3 regions of the Thermanaeromonas sp. C210 genome follow, and region 1 is predicted to be linked to each of the others. Evidence: riboswitches for the same ligand, from Rfam matches in the RefSeq annotation. Region 1 holds a riboswitch; each other region holds the start of a gene.

Region 1 (6,903 bases):
TCGGCAAGGGCTCCATAATGAAGTTGGGGGAAGCCAGCGCCCGCCTCAATGTGGAAGTTATACCCACGGGTGCCCTGCCCCTGGACCTGGCCCTGGGAGTGGGAGGGGTACCCCGGGGGCGCATTGTGGAGATATTCGGGCCGGAGTCTTCCGGTAAGACCACCGTGGCCCTCCATATCATAGCCGAGGCCCAGAAGCAAGGGGGTACCGCCGCCTTCATCGACGCGGAACATGCCCTGGATCCCCTCTACGCCCGCAATCTGGGAGTGGACATCGACAACCTCCTGGTTTCCCAGCCCGATACCGGTGAGCAAGCTTTAGAAATAGCCGAAGTTTTAGTAAAGAGCGGGGCCATCGATGTGGTGGTGATCGATTCGGTGGCCGCCCTGGTTCCCCGGGCCGAACTCGAAGGCCAAATGGGGGATGCCCACGTAGGGCTCCAGGCCCGGCTTATGTCCCAGGCCCTGAGGAAACTGGCGGGTGTGGTGTCCAAGTCCCGCACGGTGGCCATCTTTATAAACCAGCTGCGGGAAAAAGTGGGAGTGCTGTTCGGTAATCCCGAGACTACGCCGGGAGGCCGGGCCCTAAAGTTCTATGCCTCGGTCCGGCTGGATGTGCGTAAAGTCGACAATATCAAGCAGGGGGCCGACATTATAGGCAGCCGGACCCGGGTCAAGGTCGTCAAGAATAAGGTCGCTCCTCCCTTCCGGCAGGCGGAATTCGATATTATTTACGGACGGGGCATCGATAAAGAAGGGTGTCTTATCGACTTGGCCGTAGACCTGGGCATCGTCAAGAAGAGCGGCACCTGGTATTCGGTGGGGGAAGAGCGCCTGGGCCAAGGGCGCGAGGCGGCGAAGGAGTACCTGCGCCAGCATGCCGAGCTGGCCGCCGCCCTGGCCGGGCAGTTAGCCCAGAAGGCCAGTGCTAATGTGGCCACCTTCCTTACCCGGCCGAGGGAAGGCGACGGAGAAGATTAAAGGGTGGTCTCGGGCGTCCGGCGGCGGTGCACGCGGCGTCCAGGGGCTGGCCGGAACTTGCTTGACAGCCAATTACCGAAAATAATACAATACCATCGAGGGAAACTAGGTGTTAAGGCGTACTACCAAGTCCTTGAAATAGATGCACCGTGATAGGCTTGTGCCTTAGATATTAAGGGGTCAGTTGGCGGCCTTTGAGCATAATCAGGGTAAAATACGGACTGCGGAGAAGTAGAGGCCTTTCTTGTGCCGTTAGGCCGGAGTAGAAGAGGGTCCCGTTAGCCAGTTCTTAGCCAACAGGTGCATAGCTGTATTTTTTCAAGGGAAAAATTGGTAGGATGCCTTTCCTAAGCCGGGTTTCTGCTCGGCTTTATTTTATGTCAAGGGGGTGAGAGAGATTTTAGTTTGGATAGCATCCCTGCTGGCGGCTCTGGCGGCAGGCACGGGAATTGGGTATGTTCTCCGTAGATATTTGGTGGAGACTAAGATAGCTTCCGCGGAAAAGTCGGCGGCGGCCATCATCGAGGAGGCCAAAAGGGAGGCCGAGGCCAGGAAGCGGGAGGCCCTCCTGGAGGCTAAGGAAGAGGTCCATCGCCTCCGTAATGAAGTGGAGCGGGAAAACCGCGAAAGGCGTAGTGAGCTCCAGCGCCTGGAGCGCCGCCTGCTGCAGAAGGAGGAAGCTCTGGAGCGGAAGGCCGAGGGTCTCGAACGAAGGGAAGCCCATCTTCAGCGGCAGGAAGAAGACCTGCAACGCCTCAAGCAGCATCTGGAGGAGCTCAAGCGGCAGCAGGTGGCCGAACTGGAGCGCCTTTCCGGCTTGACGACCGAAGAGGCCAAGGCGCTGCTGCTGAAAAGCGTGGAGGACGAGGTGCGCCATGAGGCCGCCCTGTTGATCAAACAAGTGGAAACGGAGGCCAAGGAGGAAGCCGACAAACGAGCCAAAGAGATCATCACCTGGGCCATTCAGCGGTGTGCTCCTGAAGTGGTGGCCGAAACCACTGTTTCCGTGGTTAACCTGCCCAACGATGAGATGAAGGGGCGCATCATCGGGCGCGAGGGACGCAATATCCGCGCCCTGGAAACCCTGACCGGTGTGGACTTAATTATCGATGATACTCCGGAGGCCGTCATTTTATCAGCCTTTGACCCCATCCGCCGGGAAATAGCCCGTATTGCCCTGGAGAAGCTCATTGCCGACGGCCGCATTCACCCGGCCCGCATTGAGGAAATGGTGGAAAGGGCCCGGCGGGAGATCGAGCAGAAGATCCGGGAGGAGGGTGAACAGGCTGCTTTTGAGGCCGGCGTTCACGGCCTGCACCCGGAACTTATCAGGTTGTTGGGCCGGCTTAAGTACCGGACCAGCTACGGCCAGAACGTCCTGAAACATTCGCTGGAGGTGGCCTTTCTGGCGGGCTCCATGGCGGCCGAGCTGGGGGCCGACGTCCAGGTGGCCAAGCGTGCCGGCCTGCTCCACGATATCGGGAAAGCCGTAGACTACGAAGTAGAAGGGCCCCATGTCAATATCGGGGTTGAGCTGGCCAAGAAATACCGGGAGTCCCCGGAGGTAATCCACGCCATTGCAGCCCACCACGGGGATATAGAGCCGCGCAGCCTCGAGGCTGTGCTGGTGCAGGCGGCCGATGCCATCTCCGCCGCCAGGCCCGGAGCGCGGCGGGAAACGCTGGAGGCCTACATCAAGCGTCTGGAAAAACTAGAGGAGATTGCCGACTCCTTTAGCGGAGTGGATAAGGCGTACGCCATACAGGCAGGCCGCGAGATCCGCATCATAGTCAAGCCCGAGAAAATAGACGATACCATGGCCGTGCAGCTGGCCCGGGACATAGTGAAGAAGATCGAGCATGAACTGGAATATCCGGGCCAGATTAAGGTAGTGGTCATTCGGGAAACAAGGGCCGTGGACTATGCCAAGTAGGCCGGGAAGGTGTTGCTTACAGGCAGGGGTGGCAGGGAGAGGCCTTAAATTGCCATCTCTGCCACCATATTTTTTGCGGCCCGAACTAAAAGATGGCAGGATTTTTTGAAGAAGGCGCAGAACTAAGCCTTGAACACCGTTTAGGTAGAAGGCAGGTGGCACAGTATGGGCGTACGATACCGGTACAACGGCGAGATATCCGACAGCGTGGGACTATTAATCTCTATACTGGTGCGCTATCCGGAGATAGGGACCATCAATTATGAACCGGGCGCCCGCATACTAAAGTTTTCCTTCATGCTGAGGGGCCGGGTTCCCCGCGAGGAACTGGAAGAGTTCAGGGAGCAGTTTGTTAAGTCTTTGGCCACCTTTAATCTCCTGGAGCAGCGGGAGGCCCAGGTAATCATCCTGGATTATCACTGCTTCGAGCAGCTCACCGTTCTCGAGGTGCAGAGGGATGTGGGAACCCTGTCCCAGGGGGAAATTGACCTTATAATGACCCTCGTACGCCAGCAGTTCGGCGAGAGCCTGGTGGCGGATGTTAATGAGAATGTGCAGGAAGAAGACCTGCTGGTGCAGGAAGAAATAATCGACCACATGTTGGAGAGTATAAGGAGAGAAGCAACCCAGAAAAAACTGATAGCCTTTAGGGAGGAAGGCCGAGTCCTGGTTTTTAACAAGCAAAAGTAAGCCGGGGAAGCAGGGGGGTGCCGGCAGTCAAAGGCGGAGACCTCCATACCCATACTACCGCTTCGGATGGAAAGCTAACGCCCCACGAACTGGTCCGGCTGGCACATCGAAAAGGGCTGGCGACCATAGCGGTTACGGATCATGACACGGTGGACGGCTTAGAGGAAGCCCTGGCTGTGGCTTCCCTTTATGGTATTGAGGTAATCCCGGGCATTGAGTTGAGCACCGAGTGGGAGGGTTGTGACGTCCACCTGCTGGGATATTATATCGACTTCCAGGGGGACAGGCTACGCAGCTTCTTGCAACAGCGGCAGGAGGCCCGGTACAGGCGGTGCCTTAAGATCATCGCCCGGTTGCAAGAGCTGGGTTATCCCGTTACCTGGGAGGACGTGTCTCCCCTGGTCCGGGGGCAGGCCGTCGGACGTCTGCATATTGCCCAGGCCCTGGTAGCGCGGGGCCTTGTTCCCTCCATCGAGGCTGCTTTTTCCGAGCTCCTGGAACGGGGACGGCCGGCCTATGTGCCCCGGTATAAACTTGCGCCGGCCGAAGGTGTCGAGATTATCAGATCCTGTCGGGGAGTAGCCGTGCTGGCCCATCCCGGCCTCATAGGCGAAGACGCCATTATAAGGGAACTGGCGAGCAGAGGGCTTCAGGGGCTTGAGGCCTATTACCCCCAGCACAGCCGGGAGGAGGTGGCCCGCTACCTGGACCTGGCCGGAGAGCTCGGCCTCCTGGTTACCGGCGGCTCCGATTTTCACGGTCCGGACATCCCGGACCATGCCGAGCTGGGAGCCGTGACAGTGGGCGAGGAGGTCATAGAAAGACTCAAGGGGTGTGCCCGTGCCCTAAGGAGTGCCTTTGATGGCGGGGAAGGGGAGAGGCCTGGCCGGTCGGGAGAAGGACCCGGGAAGCTTTAGCCTCCCAGCGCAGCCGCCCTAGAGCTAGACTCCGGCGGGCTCTTTTAGCTCCGGGGTTTAGGAGTGGTGGCCGGACGAGAACAAGGGGCATGATTGCGACAGGAAACCCTTGATTAGTGAACGATCTTGCGCTATACTGAAGGAAAAAATAGCGGACGACCACAGGTGCCGTAAGGCTAAAAGGGAATCAGGTGAAAATCCTGAGCGGTCGCGCCACTGTAACCGGGGAGCTATCCTTCAGAAAGCCCACTGGGGTACGCCCTGGGAAGGGGAAGGATGGCGGTGAGCCGGAGCCAGGAGACCTGCCTGTGGTGACTGTAGACCCTCGCGTCAAGGGAAGGGCCCGATGGAAGGATAATAGCAACCCAGCCTCTAGGCGAGAGGCTGGGTTTTTTGGTATGTGGAGCTAGGCAGTTTAGGGAGGTCCGGGATTGGAACGGGGAAGGCTGGTACTCATTACGGGAGGGGTGCGGAGCGGTAAGAGCCGCTTTGCCGAAGAGTTGGCCGCGAGCTGGGGTGAGGAGGTCGTTTATGTGGCCACCGCCAGGGTCACGGATGAGGAGATGGCCGCCCGGGTGGCCCGCCATAAGGCCCGGAGGCCGGACTGCTGGACTACGGTGGAGGAACCCGTGGCCCTGGAGGAAGTAATCAAAGAATGGGGGAAGAGGGGAAGGGTCCTCCTGGTGGACTGCCTGGCGGTTTATGTGGGCAACCTCCTGGTAGAGGAGGGCCTCGGCGAGGAGGAGGTCGTGGTCCGGTTGCGGAAGGTGGCCCGCAGGGCCCAGGAGTCCCCGGCCGACGTTATCCTGGTCAGCAATGAGGTGGGATTAGGGGTGGTACCACCCTATCCCCTCGGCCGCCTTTATCGCGATCTCCTGGGCCTGGCCAATCAGGAAGTGGCCTCCAGGGCCGACGCGGTGTATCTAGTGGTCTGCGGCCTGCCCGTGGAAGTAAAATCCCTGGCTGTCCGGAGGCAACTTAAGGGACCGGGAGGAGGTCTCTATGAACAATCTTAGAAAGGGCTATACCACCGGTACCTGCGCGGCGGCCGCAGCCAGGGCGGCGGTAAAAGCCCTCTGGGGCCCCGGAAAAACAGAGGACCGAGTGCGGGTCACCCTGCCCCGGGGAGAGGTAATCGAACTCCCGGTAACGGTGCGGCGGGGGGAGGGCTGGGCAGAAGCTACGGTCATCAAAGACGCAGGCGATGATCCCGACATTACCCACGGTGCCGCCGTTCAGGTGAGGGCGCGTCCCGGAGGGCGGGGGATTACTTTGAAGGCCGGTAGAGGGGTGGGAAAGGTAACTCTTCCGGGCCTGGCGGTACCGGTGGGAGAGCCGGCCATCAATCCCGTGCCCCGCGCCATGATTTTCGCAGCAGTCAGGGATTTTATCCCCGAAGGTGAGGGTGTGGAGCTCACCATAAGTATCCCCGGCGGTGAGGAACTGGCCCGGCGCACTTTAAACCCCCACCTGGGAATTGTAGGAGGCCTGTCCATCCTGGGGACTACCGGCATTGTAGAGCCCATGTCGGAAGAGGCGCTGCGCGTTTCCCTCCTCCCGCAAATTGATGTAGCCCGGGCGGCGGGATTTAGAGCCATCGTGTTAACGCCCGGCCGCCGGGGCCGGCGCCAGGCGGTGGAGGGTTACGGCCTGCCGGAAAGGGCGGTAATCTTGAGCGGTAACTACATAGGAGACCTGCTTAAGGCGTGTGCAGAGCGGGGCTTGAAGAAGGTGCTCCTGTGGGGTGGCGTGGGCAAGTTAGTGAAGGTGGCCGGCGGTATCTTTAATACCCATAGCCGGACGGCAGATGCCCGGCGGGAGATTGTGGCTGCGAGGGCGGCAGCCTGGGGCCTCCCACCCGAGGGGGTGCAGGCTATACTGTCGGCCAATACCCTGGAGGTTGTTGTTCAAATTCTGCGCGGTTTCTGGGAGGAAAGGCGGTCCCGCGAATTCTGGGACCATCTGGCTTCCGTGGCCAGCAAGCGCAGCCGGGAGCTGGTAGGGGATGTCCTGGAGGTGGGGACCGCCTTCTTGGACCTGGCCGGTGGCATCGTCGGCCAGGACGAGGAAGGGGCTAGGATAATGGAGGACTTGCAGCATGCAGGGTGAAAGGCGGCCTTGGCTTACGGTGGTCGGCGTGGGACCGGGCGATCCTATGTGGCTTACGCCGGCGGCTTACCAGGCGGCAGCGGAGGCGGAGATTTTGGTGGGAGGGCGCCGGGCCCTGGAACTGTTCGGTTTCCTCGATAAGGAACGCAGGATTATTGATGCCGATCTGGAAGGGTTATACCGGTATTTGAGTTCGGTAGCGGGGCGCCCGACAGCAGTTCTGGTCTCGGGAGATCCCGGCCTTTATAGCCTCTTGGGCTGGCTGCAGCGCCGT
Region 2 (6,903 bases), on a different contig from region 1:
GCAATACTTCTGCCTCCGCCGCCGCCTACGCTGCCCGGTGCGGGCTGAAATGCAGCGTGCTGATACCCGAGGGGAACATCGCCTTAGGAAAGCTGGCCCAGGCTCTGTTTTACGGTGCCCAGGTTATAGCCGTTCAAGGGAATTTTGACGCTGCCCTGAACCTTGTACGTAAAATCACAGCCGAACATCCTATCACCCTGGTGAATTCCCTGAATCCCTACCGCCTCGAAGGCCAAAAAACTGCAGCTTTTGAAGTTTGCGATGCCTTAGGGGAAGCCCCCGACTACCTGGCCATCCCCGTAGGCAATGCTGGCAATATAACCGCCTACTGGCGGGGATTTAAGGAATACCGGGCCGCCGGGAAAACGGAGAGGCTGCCGCGGATGATCGGTTTTCAGGCCGAGGGAGCTGCTCCCATCGTAAGGGGGGAGGTAGTACCCAATCCCGAGACGGTGGCCACCGCCATCCGTATTGGAAACCCTGCCAGCTGGAAGCCCGCAGTAGAGGCGGCCAGGGAATCGGGCGGGTTTATTGATTGCGTGAGCGATGAGGAGATCCTGTCGGCCCAGCGCCTTTTGGCAACGGTGGAGGGGATTTTTGCGGAGCCGGCTTCGGCCGCCTCCCTGGCAGGGGTGCTTAAATACAGGCAGAAAGGCCTCTTCAGGCCCGGGGACCGCGTAGTTTGCGTCCTTACCGGCCATGGGCTTAAGGACCCCAATATCGCCATCCAGCAGGTGGCAGAGCCCCTTTCGCTACCGGCCGACGAGCAGGCTGTACTGGATGTTGTTTTGTAGGAAGGCGGGAAAAAGGTTATGCCCCGAGTGCGGGTGCCGGCTACGACGGCCAACCTGGGCCCTGGTTTTGATGCCTTAGGGCTGGCCCTAAATCTATATGATTATATTTCGGTAGAAGAAGCGCCTGGATTGGAGATAACAGTCCGGGGAGAGGGTGAGGGAAGCATCCCGCGGGGACCGGAAAATATCGCCTACCGGGCAGTACGGGCGGTTTATGCGCGGGTAGGACGGGAGGCTCCGGGTTTCCGCATTACATTTGACAACAGCATCCCGGTGGCCCGCGGGCTGGGTTCCAGCGCCGCGGCGGTAGTGGGCGGCCTGGTAGGAGCCAATGCCCTGTTGGGTTGTCCCCTTGGGGAGGAAGAACTCGTCTCCCTGGCCGCCGAGCTGGAAGGCCATCCCGACAATGTTGTGCCCGCCCTGGTCGGGGGTTTGGTGGTAGCGGCCCTAAACGGGAGACAAGTGTACTATCAGAGGCTAGAGCCGCCCGAGGGTCTTTGTTTGCAGGTGGCCGTACCGCACTTCAGCCTCTCCACCAGGGTTTCCCGCGGTGTACTGCCATCAATGGTTTCCGTCGAGGATGCAGTCTTCAATCTCAGCCGCACAGCCCTTCTAATTGCAGCCGCCCAGGTGGGGAACCTGGAATTGATGGGCAAGGCCATGGAAGACCGCCTGCACCAGCCCTATCGGCTCCCTCTGGTACCGGGAATGGCACGTGTTTTTGCCGCGGCCATGGAAGCAGGCGCCTTGGCGGTAACCCTGAGCGGTTCCGGGCCTACGGTCATCGCCTACTGTCGCGGTAGCTGTCCCCGGGTGGGGGAGGCCATGAAAAAGGCCTTTCAAAAACACGGGGTGGATTGCCAGATTAAAGAACTGCAACCTTGCCGCGAAGGAGCTACCCTGTGTTAAAGAAAAGTCTAAAAAGATATAGGAAGAAGTTAGAGTGGGAGAGGATTAATCCATGGCACTTATCGTGCAAAAATACGGCGGTACGTCGGTGGATGGGCCAGAAAGAGTAAAGAACGTGGCCAGGAGGGTAGTGGAAACCAAACGGGCCGGCAACCAGGTAGTCGTAGTGGTCTCTGCCCCGGGAGACACCACCGATAAGCTCATTGCCATGGCCAAGGAAATTACCTCCAATCCGCCGGCCCGCGAGCTGGATATGCTTATGGCCACGGGAGAACAAATGTCCATTGCCCTCTTGGCCATGGCCATCCAGGAGCTGGGTGAACCTGTAATCTCTCTCACCGGAGCGCAGGTCGGCATTCTTACCGACGGCGTCCATACCAAAGCGCGGATCCTGGAGGTGAGCTGTGATCGCCTGAGGAGGGAACTCGACGCGGGCAGGATCGTAATCGTGGCGGGTTTTCAGGGCGTCACCTGTGACAACGAGATCACCACCCTGGGCCGGGGAGGTTCCGACACTACAGCAGTGGCCGTAGCGGCAGCCTTGAAGGCCGAAGTATGTCAGATCTACACCGACGTAGACGGGGTTTATACCGCTGACCCGCGAATTGTTCCCGGCGCCCGCAAGCTGGCGACCATATCCTACGATGAAATGTTAGAGCTGGCCAGTTTGGGAGCCCAGGTCTTGCAGCCGCGTTCGGTAGAATTTGCCAAATTACACGGGGTGGTGCTGGAAGTCCGGTCCAGCTTTAATTACCATGAAGGTACCCTGGTAAAAGAGGTGAACGATATGGAGAGGCAAATGGTGGTGACCGGGGTCGCCGGTGACCGGAATGTGGCCAGGATAGCAATCTACGACGTACCCGACCGTCCCGGGATTGCTAAAGTTCTTTTTGAAGCCCTGGCCCGGGAGAGCATTAACGTAGATATGATCGTCCAGAGCGCCATGCGGGACGGCGTTAACGACATCGCCTTTACCGTAGCAAGGGATGATTTGGCCAAGGCCCTGGAAGTCACCCAAAAGGCAAAGGAAGAGATCGGGGCCACCTCCGTGGCCTATGATGATAAGGTGGCCAAGGTATCCATTGTAGGCGCCGGCATGATTACCAACCCGGGTGTGGCCGCGGGCATGTTCGCCTGCCTGGCGGAAGAAGGCATCAATATCCATATGATCAGTACTTCCGAGATTAAAGTATCCTGTATTATCGACGAAGAACATCTCGCCAGGGCCATGCGAGCTTTGCATAAATGGTTCGGACTGGACTAAACCCGAAGGTAATTGCCGGTGAACCTAAATATTAACAAGCCCGGGGTCCATTCAGTTACCCCGGGTTTGGACTTTTTCGGAAGGGGTTTGGCTCGAGCTAAATTCTGAGACCTGGTTGCGGATGCGAATACTGCGCTTGAATTCTATCAGTATATCCAATATCTCGTGCAAGAAGGGGCTACCAAAGGTAGACATTAAACCCACAGCGATCATGTTAAGCAACAGATACAGGCCGGGGTAGGATGTTTTTATACCGGCAAAGGCGGCGCCCAATCCTAAGAGGCCAAAGACGTCCACGGCTGCTATACCTGCCAGAAGAGCGGAAACGATGGCATTGGCTAGCAAGACCCTTAGTTGCCGCCTTTTTTCCAGCACGGGGTCGTCTAGTTTCTGCCCCAGCCACGGCCATCGCCCCTTGAGCTGTTCTACTATTCCCTGGGCAGCAGCAAAGATGGCCCCCAGGATCCCCAGGAGTTGGCTCAGATCATCCATGGCCGTTCACCCCTGACTTTAATAATATGCTTTATAATCAGGATATTAATGCGGCCGGGGCCTTGCTACTTCGGGGAGGTTCCGGTATAATAGAACCAGCCACAACTTACCTACTAGGGGACGAGTTAAGCTGCCTGACGGCAGCGAGGGGAAGTCAGTGAGATTCTGACGCGGTCCCGCCACTGTGACAGGGAGCGAGCCCACAAACTAAAGACTAAAGAGCCACTGGGCCTTGGCCTGGGAAGGCGTGGGCAAGCGAGGAACTGGAGCCAGGAGACCCGCTCGTTCCCGTATGGTACCATATCCCTACGGCGGATAGGGGGTGGTGCGGGTTAGCTACCTTCCGTGATCATGTAGGGCGGAAGGTTTTAATTTTATTTGGGAGGAAAGCCCTCAAAACTTAAACGGGGTGCCTAGTTGGCAGGTAAGGAGGGCTCGCCTAAGAATCCCCTTGTGAAGGGATTTTTGAGGCCGGCCTTTTAAGCCGGGGCGGTGGAAACTCGCCGACAGGGTTCGCGAGAGGAATTTTAAGGATTATCCGGCAAGGGATGTCCATGGAATTTTATCAAAGGAGGAAGAGTATGTACCGGCGCACCTCTTTAATAGGGATATTAGGAACATACCTTATGTTAATTTCTTTAATCCTGCCGCGCCCGGCCTATGCCATGCACATTATGGAAGGCTTTTTGCCCCTGGGGTGGGCAGGCTTCTGGTTCCTGGCAGTAATTCCCTTCTGGGTGGCAGGCTTGCTCGCCGTAAAGGCTAAAGTGCAGGGGAACCCCTCCTTAAAGCTATTGCTGGGCCTGGCCGGCGCTTTCGCCTTTGTGCTTTCGGCGTTAAAACTCCCTTCAGTGACGGGAAGCTGCTCGCATCCCACGGGAGTAGGGCTGGGCGCTATACTCTTTGGGCCCTTAGTAATGAGCCTTTTAGGAGCCATTGTGCTGCTATTTCAGGCTCTGCTATTAGCCCACGGGGGTCTTACCACCCTGGGAGCCAATACTTTTTCCATGGCGGTGGTTGGCCCCCTGGTATCTTACGGTACTTACAAGCTATTGCAGAAAGTGAAAGCTCCCCTGTGGCTGGCCACCTTCCTGGCTGCCGCCCTGGGCGACCTGTTAACGTATGTTACTACGGCCTTCCAGTTAGCCCTGGCTTTCCCGGCTCAGCAAGGAGGAATTAGTGCTTCCTTTATAAAGTTCATGGGTATTTTTGCCCTGACCCAGATACCCTTGACCGTCATTGAGGGATTGTTGACGGTTGTGGTGTTTAACTTCCTGGTCGCCTATAGCAGGCAAGAATTGAAAGATTTGGCCGTGCTCAGCTAAGAGAGGGGGAAAAGCAGGTGAATATAACCCACAAGAATGTTATCCTCCTCTTACTTGCTTTGGCGCTAATATTAACCCCCTTTATTGTTCAACAAGGAGCCGACTTCGCCGGAGCCGACGGGAAGGCCCAAGAAATTATCGGGGAGGTCCAGCCCGGATATCAGCCCTGGTTTTCCTCTTTATGGGAACCCCCCAGCGGCGAGGTAGAGAGTTTCCTGTTTGCAGTGCAGGCGGCGCTGGGCAGTGGGTTTGTTTGTTACTACCTGGGCTACCTGAAGGGCAAGGCTGTAAGTGAGAAAAGACAGGGGTAGAACCAGGGGCGTAGGTTATTCCCGGGGGCGGGACCCTTACCGAGACCCGGCAAGGAAGCGACCGGAGTATGCTTAGTATAGAGCGATACGCCTACAGCAATAAATGGCGGAAGGTCCACCCGGGAGAAAAAGTGGCCCTAGCCGTAGGCACCTTGGTCCTGGCTTTGAACGCCGGGTGCCTGTGGACCTCTCTAGCCATCTTGGCTTTAACGGCCTGGCTCTTGGTCGCCGTAGCCGGCGTCCCCCTCCGCTTCTACCTCCGCTTGCTGGTGATACCCCTTGCTTTCTTAGCGGCCGGCGTTATAGCCTTAGTAATTACCGTGACGTGGGAAGGATCTCGGGAGATGCTCTACAGCGTGAGCATCGGAAGTTTAACGGTAGGAATAGCCGGGCAGGATGTGGTCAGGGCGGGGAGGCTCTTATTACGCGTCCTCTCCGGCGTTTCCTGTCTCTACTTCCTGGCCCTTACTACACCGGTAACAGAAATTATGCGGGTGTTCCGCCGGGTGGGGATACCGTCCCTTTTCCTGGAACTGATGGCCCTGGTCTATCGCTTTACTTTTGTGTTATGGGAGACAGCTGCAAGTATGTATGTGTCCCAAGCTTCCCGGCTGGGATACAGCTCGTGGTGCAGATCCTTATCGTCACTAGGCCAATTGGTCGCCAACCTGTTTCTAAAAAGCTTTCAGAGGTCACAAATGCTGAATGCCGCCCTCCTTGCGCGGGGATTCGACGGTGAGTTTAGGGTGCTGGAGCCCGCCTACTGCTTCTCCAAGCGCCGTATACTCCTTATTGTTCTCTGGTTGGTGTTCCTGGTAGTCCTGGACCGGTACGGCGGAGGTGAAGGATTTGGAGGCTATTTTGGCCGCCCGTGACCTTGAGTTTACCTACCCCGATGGAACCGCCGCTTTGCGGGGCCTTTCTCTAGAGATAGAACGGGGGAGTAAAGTGGCCGTTTTGGGCCCTAATGGGGCGGGCAAGTCGACCCTTTTCTTGCATTTTAACGGTATTTTTCGGCCCCGGCGGGGGAAGATATTCTGGCAAGGGCAGGAAGTCCACTATGACCGCTCCTCATTGGCCGGTTTGCGCCAGAAGGTGGGGATCGTTTTTCAAGACCCGGACTCCCAGCTTTTTGCGGCCAGCGTATTCCAGGAGGTCTCCTTTGGCCCCTTAAATGTGGGTCTGCCGTCGGACGAAGTAAAGAGGCGGGTAGAAGAGGCGATGGCTGCCACCGGCATAACGGACCTGGCGGATAAGCCCACCCATTTCCTGAGCTATGGACAAAAAAAGAGGGTTTGTATCGCAGCCGTCCTGGCCATGGAACCGGAGGTGATAATCTTAGACGAGCCCACGGCTTCCCTCGATCCTTACCTTAGCAGTCAGGTTATCGGTCTGATGGATGAAATTAATCGAGCGGGGAAGACGGTGGTCCTTTCCACCCATGATGTAGACCTGGCTTACTCCTGGGCCGACCGGATTTTTGTCCTGAAATCGGGGCAATTGCTGGCCGGAGGGCGGCCGGAAGAGGTATTTCTCCAGTCTCAAATGATCCAGGAAGCCGGGTTGACTTTACCGTGGATACTGGAGGTGTACCTGGAGCTCCAAAAGAGAGGTTGGTCCCTAGGGCCTAGGCCACCCCGCTGTAAAGAAGCCCTTTGGGCCTGCCTTCCCTCGGCCTCCCAAGCCCCCGGGCCGATGCTCAAACTAGCCAAGGGGTAGTGCTATAATATATAAAACGGAGGTGTTAAGGTGGGCCGCGAGGTTACTCTTTTCACTTTTCCTTCAACTTATTATGCCTTGAGTGCGGA
Region 3 (6,903 bases), on a different contig from region 1:
ATCCTTTTGGGCTCCGGCCTGCTTGAGATCTTGCGACCACACCGCAGCCCCATGATTTTGGAACTTTTCTCCCCCCACGACAATCATGCCCTCGGCTAAGCAGAAATTTAGAATGGCTCCCAGAACGAATTCCTGCCCTCCGTTACGGCTGCCGCCGACGGCTATGGCACCGGCCACCTTATATTCCAACGCGCGGGGCACGGCATCGCAGACTTCGGCAAACCGCATGCGGAAGCGATTGAACAGGGCTGCCAGCTGGGAAGGGATGTTCATATCGTAAACTGGTGCACCGATGATAACTCCATCGGCGCGGAAGAAGGCCTCTATGATGCTCGCGGCGTCATCTTGATGGATACAACTCCCCGACTTCAAGCACCGGTCGCAATGAATGCAGGGCTTTATTTCCTTACCTTTAAGGGAAATATACTCGGTCTCCACTCCCGGTACTTGGGCGGCGGCCTTGAGGGCTTCCTGTACGCAAAAAGCAGTAGCTGCCTGGCGGGGGCTGGCACTTAAACCTAATATTTCCACCATTGCTTATCTCTCCCGGCTGAACTCTTGGATAATGCGTTGCCCGAGGGTAACACCTTTGTTCCAGGCCAAAGTAAGAATTTCTGGATTATCCTTCACAGGCAGAAAGTCTGTACCGGTGTACAACAGTTGGTCAACCAGTTCGGCATTTAAGTCGTTAAACAGCAGTTTGATTACTTCTATTTGTTTGGTAAAAGTTTCGGGGCCAAAGCTGCCCGTTACACCTACCATCATGCCCAACCGCCGGGAAGTCAGGCGGCTCGGGAAGGTAACTCGTCCGTCGGGGTGGAGGACTACCTCTACGTACCTGTAGCAGCGGTCAATAAACAATTTGGTTTGAGCCGTAATATCTCCGTAGAAAGTGGGCGTTCCCACCACCAGCCCGCGGCATCCTTCCACCGCGGCATATAGGATTTCCATATCATCTTGTATACAGCAGCTCGGATGATTGCGGCAATAACCACAATACCGACAAGGAAGAATTTGCAGATCATGAAGATAAAACTTTTGGACCCTTAGTCCCGTTGTCTCTACGCCTTCGAGGATCTTTTGCACCAGCAAGTCGGTGTTGGCCTTTTTGCGCGGGCTCCCTACCAAGCCTATAACGTCGGCCGTCATTTCTGATTCTGACCTCCCCAGTCCTTATACAAGGTGACTTCAAAGGCATAGCGGTCACTACGGTACCAGGATTCTACGAATTCGACGGGCGTATCGTCGTCCATAAAACTAAGGCGGTTGACGTAGAGCAGGGGACTGCGACGCGGTACTTGCAGAAGGCGTGCCTGCTCCGTGCTGGCCAGAGCGGCCTCCAGACGCTGCTGGGCACGAAAAAGACGAATACCGTAGCGATTTTTCAGTACAAAGTAAAGAGAGTTGTTCTCCAGGTCTTCGGTTTCCAGACCGGGACAGAGATGCTGGGGTAGGCGGGAGATTTGAATAACAATAGGTTCTGCATTGGCGTACCGCAGCCGAACAATCCGGTAAACCTTGGCGTTGGGAGGGAGCCTAAGTTTGTTGCGCAGTTCTGGATCAGGTGTCACCTGCTCAAAACTTAATAATTTAGAAGACGGTATGAACCCTCGTTCCCGCATGTCATCCATAAAACCGGTTAGGGGTGCATAGCTTCGTTCGATCTTGGGCCGGGAAACAAAAGTACCTTTTCCGTGGACGCGGTAGAGATACCCTTGATTCACCAGTTCGGTTAGGGCATGTCGGGCCGTCATACGGCTCACGCCATAGGCCTTAGCCAAGGCGGCTTCGGAAGGTACCCGGTCGTCTGGTTTTAAAGCACCGCTCAGGATTTTTTGCTGTAGATCCTGCATTATTTGAAAATAGGCCGGCGCAGGCCCTTCTACCTTGACAATATTCACTGCTTACCTCCTAGTCATCTAGACGTGCCTAGACAGGTATATACAACAGTTAGTCTTATTTTAAGTTCTACGGAAGAAGGCTGGCAAGTGGATTGTCGGATTGTAATTCTTAAAATAATGGTATTACATGTGGTGCAAGTGCATATTCTTATTTAACTTCAGCCGCAACTATGTTGTCTTCATTATATCGGAATTCGGACCTTATAGATAAGTGCTAGAGCACCCATTCACTAACTCGCCGCACGTAGTTAGAAAAGCCCCCAGGTGAAACCTGCCTGAAGAGTTGCCGCCTGCAACCCTGCGAATAAAAAGGGGTGGCAGAAAACCACCCCTATAAATGGGAGAAAAAGAGGGTTTGGCCGAATTACCTCTGGTCTAGGAGAAGATAGCTTTTCTTGGGCGATACATTTTTGTAGGCTGGTCGGATAATTTTCCCGCCGCTCACCAGCTCTTCGATGAGGTGGGCGCACCAGCCGGAGATCCTGGCCATGGCAAAGATGGGAGTGTAAAGCTCAACGGGAATGTTGAGCATCTTGTAGACGAAGCCGGAATAAAAGTCTACATTAGGCGCGATGATTTTATTGGCCTGTTTTTCAGCGGCGAAGACCTCCGGAGCCACCCTTTCGATGGTCAGGTACAGGCCGAACTCGTCCTCCATCTGTTTCTCCCTGGCCAGTTCCGCTGCCTTTTGTTTGAGTAAAACGGCCCTCGGATCGGACAAGGTATAGACGGCATGTCCTAAGCCGTAAATCAATCCTTTCCCATCGAAGGCCTCTTTGCGAAGGATCTTGCTCAAATAATGCTTAACCTCTTCTTCGTCCTTCCAGTCCTTAACGTTCTCTTTAATATTGTCCATCATTTCCATGACTTTAATATTGGCACCGCCGTGTTTAGGCCCCTTCAAGGAACCCACCGCGGCACCAATTACGGAATAGATATCGGTGCCGGTGGAGGCAACGACATGGACGGTAAAGGTGGAGTTATTGCCTCCCCCGTGTTCGGCATGAAGCACCAGTGCGAGGTCCAGTAATTCGGCCTCCAGCCTGGTGTATTGGTTATCAGGCCTGATCATATGCAGGAAATTTTCCGCCGTTGCAAGGGCCTTTTGAGGTAAGTGAATGTACAGGCTTTTATTATCGTAATAATGACACTTGGCCTGGTAAGCATAAGCTATCATGAGGGGAAAACGCGCGATCAATTCGATACTCTGCCGGACTATGTTGCGTATGCTCGTGTTGTCCGGATCGGGATCATAAGAGTACGAGGCCAGGACGCTCCGGGCCAATTTGTTCATGATATTGCTGCTGGGAGCCTTCAATATCATATCTTCCACAAACCCGTCCGGGAGGTTCCTGTTTTCGGCCAGCAAGCAGTTAAACTCCCGGAGTTTTTCCCGCGTCGGCAGCTCCCCGAAGAGCAGCAAATAAGAGACTTCCTCGAACCCGTAGCGGCCTTCCTTTTGGAAGCCTTGGACAATATCCCATACATCAATGCCCCGGTAGAGGAGGCGGCCCTTATCAGGTATCCTTTCCCCTTCATCCATAATATAGCCGTGGACCTCACCGATCTCCGTGAGGCCCACCAGCACACCGGTGCCGTCCTTATTCCTCAAGCCGCGCTTTACATTGTACTTCTCATAGAGGTACGGCTCGATGTAATTGTTTTTTTCCGCCAACACGGAAAGGTAATCTATAACGTCTTGCCTCACCATGGATAGCACACCCTTTCCTTCAAAGGTTGAACCTATAGATTTTCGAACCGGGGACGAGGCCATTGGCAAAGGAAATGCTTTTGGCGACCAGGAGGAAATGGCCGGGGTTAAGGTAAAGAGCAGTACGGGAGGGCACCCTCACCCGGCGTCGTGCTCTCCCTGGTGTCGGATTGAGGTCCCTGTCCCAGGAGAGATTATAATTATATTCGTCAATAAACCCCCTTTTCCCTCTTGGGCTCGTATGAGGTTAATGAAATTTTAACAGGCGGGGGAGGAAGGATGTTGCTGCCAGGCTATAAGGCGGGAAATATTTGAGGTAAACAGGATACTTTAAGGGGGCAGAGGTTCAATCCCAATCCCCTTGGGGCAGTGGTGGTGCGAATTACGAGTCCTTCGCCGTAGGTGAGTATGTTCTACCGCCGGCCGATAAAAAAGCAGGAGAGATGTTGATGTTCCATCTCTCCTTACGGATTATCCTGCTCGTCCTGCAGATTTAACCGGGTTTTGCGCTTTCCTTCTTCGGCCAGGGCCTTTTCTCCGGCCTTTACTAGTTTGCGCACCATGTTGCCGCCGATTTTGCCCGCTTCCCGGACCGTCAGCTCCTCGCCGGCATTGGCTAGGTCGTCATCCAGCCCCAATTCCTTGGCGGTTTCCCATTTTAGCTTATCCAGGTGTCCCTCCGTTCGCAGCCTATCGTTATCTTTCTTGTGGCTCACGGTAATTCACCTCTTTTTCTAGCCTACCCGGTTTTATCTCTTTGTATGTACAAACCTTCACCCCTTGGGGAACGAGGGAGGATTTTTCTATTTTATGCCGAAAAAATAGTTTGAGTACGGGTTAAGGGAAGCCGGTGGGATTCCGGCGCGGTGCCGCCACTGTGAAGGGGAGCCCTTGCTTAAGGGCCACTGGGATTTTGTCCCGGGAAGGTAGCAAGGAGCCATGAACCTGAGCCAGGAGACCTGCCCGTACCCATTCGTGCCTTTAACCCACGAGCATGGGCAGGGGGGCTGCTGGAAGGTAAAGAAGGGCAGGAGTTTCCCCAACTACGCGGGAAGAAGGCGCCTGTAGTTGGGTTTTTTAGTTTGGTAGGGGACAGGAAGCGGCATCCCTTCAGTAAGAAAGTAAGGAATAAAGCGAGGGGAGTCCGGCCTTGGAGGACCGGCCGGCACCAGGGCGCAAAGAGGAGGGGCCAGGTTATGTTGCCTAAGAAGATCATAAAACGCGACGGTAGGGTGGTGGATTTCGACCAGGAGCGGATTATTAACGCCATCTTCAAAGCCGCCCAAGCCGTGGGCGGCCAGGACCGCCGTCTGGCCTGTGAGCTGGCCAACCAGGTGACGGCTTTGGTTGCTCAGAAATTTGAGGACCGGCTGCCGACGGTAGAGGATGTGCAGGACCTGGTGGAAAAGGTTCTAATAGAAAACGGGCATGCCCGCACGGCCAAAGCGTACATCCTCTATCGGCAGCAGCATGCGGAGTGGAGGAATTTTCGCAACCTGTTAGTCAATGTGGAGAAAATGGTCCAGGATTACCTGGAAGGACAAGACTGGCGCATTAACGAAAACAGCAACATGAATTACTCCCTGCAGGGCCTTAACAACCACATTATCGGGGCAGTTACCTCCAAATATTGGCTGGAAAAGATATATCCCCCGGAAATACGGCGGGCCCACGAGGAGGGAGCCATACATATCCATGACCTGAGCCTCCTGGCTCCCTATTGCTGCGGCTGGGACCTGGCGGACCTTTTGGAGGTGGGCTTTGCCGGGGTGGGGCAGAAGGTGGAAAGTGCGCCGCCTAAGCATTTTCGCACGGCCCTGGGGCAGATTGCTAATTTCTTTTATACTTTACAGGGTGAAGCGGCAGGTGCCCAGGCCTTTTCCAACTTTGATACCTACCTGGCGCCCTTTATCCGCTATGATGGCCTGGATTACGCGGAAGTGAAGCAGGCCCTGCAGGAATTCATCTTCAACCTGAATGTGCCTACCAGGGTGGGCTTCCAGACCCCCTTTGTCAACCTCACTATGGATGTGGTGCCCCCCAAGATACTGGCCGAAGAGCCGGTGATCATCGGAGGTAAGCGGCAGGACGCCTGTTATGGCGAATTCCAGGAGGAGATGGACTGGCTTAATCAGGCGTTTTGCGAGGTTATGATGGAGGGGGATGCCAAGGGCCGTATCTTTACTTTCCCCATCCCAACCTATAATATTACCCCGGATTTTGCCTGGGAGAGCCCCGTAGTCGATAAAATCTTGGCCATGACGGCCAAATACGGTATTCCTTATTTTGCCAACTTCGTCAACTCGGATTTAAAGCCGGAAGACGTGCGCAGTATGTGCTGCCGCCTGAGGCTGGACAACCGCGAGCTTAAAAAAAGGGGAGGGGGGCTTTTCGGGGCTAATCCCCTCACCGGTTCCATCGGCGTGGTTACCATTAACCTGCCGCGCCTGGGTTACTTGAGCTGTTCCAAAGAGGAGTTCTTATGCAGGCTTAAGGGCTGCATGGACCTGGCCAAGGAGAGCCTTATCTTGAAGCGCAATGTTCTGGAGAAGCTCACCGAACAAGGCCTTTATCCCTATTCGCGGTTTTACCTGCGGCGGGTGAAGGAGCGTTTCGGCAGGTACTGGGAGAACCACTTCAACACCATAGGCATCGTAGGCATGCATGAAGCCCTCCTCAACTTTTCGGGCCGGGGCATAGAGGATCCGGAGGGAAGGGAACTGGCCCTGGAAATCCTGGACTTCATGCGCCAGACTCTGTCCGTATATCAGGAGGAAACGGGCCAGCTTTTCAACCTGGAGGCTACCCCGGCCGAGGGCACTTCCTACCGCCTGGCCAGGCTGGACAAGTCCTTGTATCCCGCTATCATTACTTCGGGAGACGAGGACCCCTATTACACCAATTCAACCCATTTGCCGGTAGATTTCACCGGCGATGTTTTTGAAGCGCTGGAACACCAGGATGAACTACAGATCAAATATACAGGGGGCACGGTGTTCCATGCTTACCTGGGGGAAAGGATAACGGATCTAAGCGCCTGTGGTCGTTTCCTGCAGACGGTTATGAGCCGGTTCCGCCTGCCCTATCTTACCCTCACGCCGACGTTCAGCATCTGTACCGAGCACGGCTACCTGGCCGGGGAACAATGGAAGTGCCCCACGTGCGGCCGGGAAACGGAGGTGTGGAGCAGGATTGTGGGTTACTACCGGCCGGTAAAGAATTGGAATAAGGGCAAGAAGGCTGAGTTCCGCAGGCGTCGGGTTTTCAGCCTGGCGGGCTAAGACGCGGTGA

The links. A riboswitch is a leader RNA that binds a small molecule or an ion and turns the genes downstream of it on or off. The one in region 1 is predicted to bind cobalamin.
Region 2: linked by a shared signal. The riboswitch ahead of TAMC210_RS09215 (energy-coupling factor ABC transporter permease) and the one ahead of cobU (bifunctional adenosylcobinamide kinase/adenosylcobinamide-phosphate guanylyltransferase) in region 1 are both predicted to bind cobalamin.
Region 3: linked by a shared signal. The riboswitch ahead of TAMC210_RS02220 (ribonucleoside triphosphate reductase) and the one ahead of cobU (bifunctional adenosylcobinamide kinase/adenosylcobinamide-phosphate guanylyltransferase) in region 1 are both predicted to bind cobalamin.

Annotation. Positions count from the first base shown of each region.
Region 1 is NZ_BLWF01000004.1:58,358-65,260, reverse strand. It holds gene recA (recombinase RecA) at 1-980, shown strand, start outside; gene rny (ribonuclease Y) at 1,369-2,913, shown strand; gene TAMC210_RS10605 (hypothetical protein) at 3,079-3,603, shown strand; gene TAMC210_RS10600 (PHP domain-containing protein) at 3,621-4,520, shown strand; cobalamin riboswitch at 4,667-4,844, shown strand; gene cobU (bifunctional adenosylcobinamide kinase/adenosylcobinamide-phosphate guanylyltransferase) at 4,952-5,536, shown strand; gene cbiD (cobalt-precorrin-5B (C(1))-methyltransferase CbiD) at 5,523-6,629, shown strand; gene cbiE (precorrin-6y C5,15-methyltransferase (decarboxylating) subunit CbiE) at 6,619-6,903, shown strand, end outside.
Region 2 is NZ_BLWF01000003.1:359,568-366,470, forward strand. It holds gene thrC (threonine synthase) at 1-794, shown strand, start outside; gene thrB (homoserine kinase) at 813-1,703, shown strand; gene TAMC210_RS09205 (aspartate kinase) at 1,756-2,967, shown strand; gene TAMC210_RS09210 (hypothetical protein) at 3,019-3,459, opposite strand; cobalamin riboswitch at 3,565-3,759, shown strand; gene TAMC210_RS09215 (energy-coupling factor ABC transporter permease) at 4,086-4,784, shown strand; gene TAMC210_RS09220 (energy-coupling factor ABC transporter substrate-binding protein) at 4,802-5,095, shown strand; gene cbiQ (cobalt ECF transporter T component CbiQ) at 5,164-5,970, shown strand; gene TAMC210_RS09230 (ATP-binding cassette domain-containing protein) at 5,936-6,814, shown strand; gene TAMC210_RS09235 (DUF3343 domain-containing protein) at 6,845-6,903, shown strand, end outside.
Region 3 is NZ_BLWF01000001.1:456,729-463,631, forward strand. It holds gene TAMC210_RS02195 (flavodoxin family protein) at 1-534, opposite strand, end outside; gene TAMC210_RS02200 (flavodoxin family protein) at 538-1,149, opposite strand; gene TAMC210_RS02205 (GntR family transcriptional regulator) at 1,146-1,901, opposite strand; gene TAMC210_RS02210 (citrate/2-methylcitrate synthase) at 2,266-3,612, opposite strand; gene TAMC210_RS02215 (alpha/beta-type small acid-soluble spore protein) at 4,077-4,328, opposite strand; cobalamin riboswitch at 4,430-4,593, shown strand; gene TAMC210_RS02220 (ribonucleoside triphosphate reductase) at 4,809-6,893, shown strand.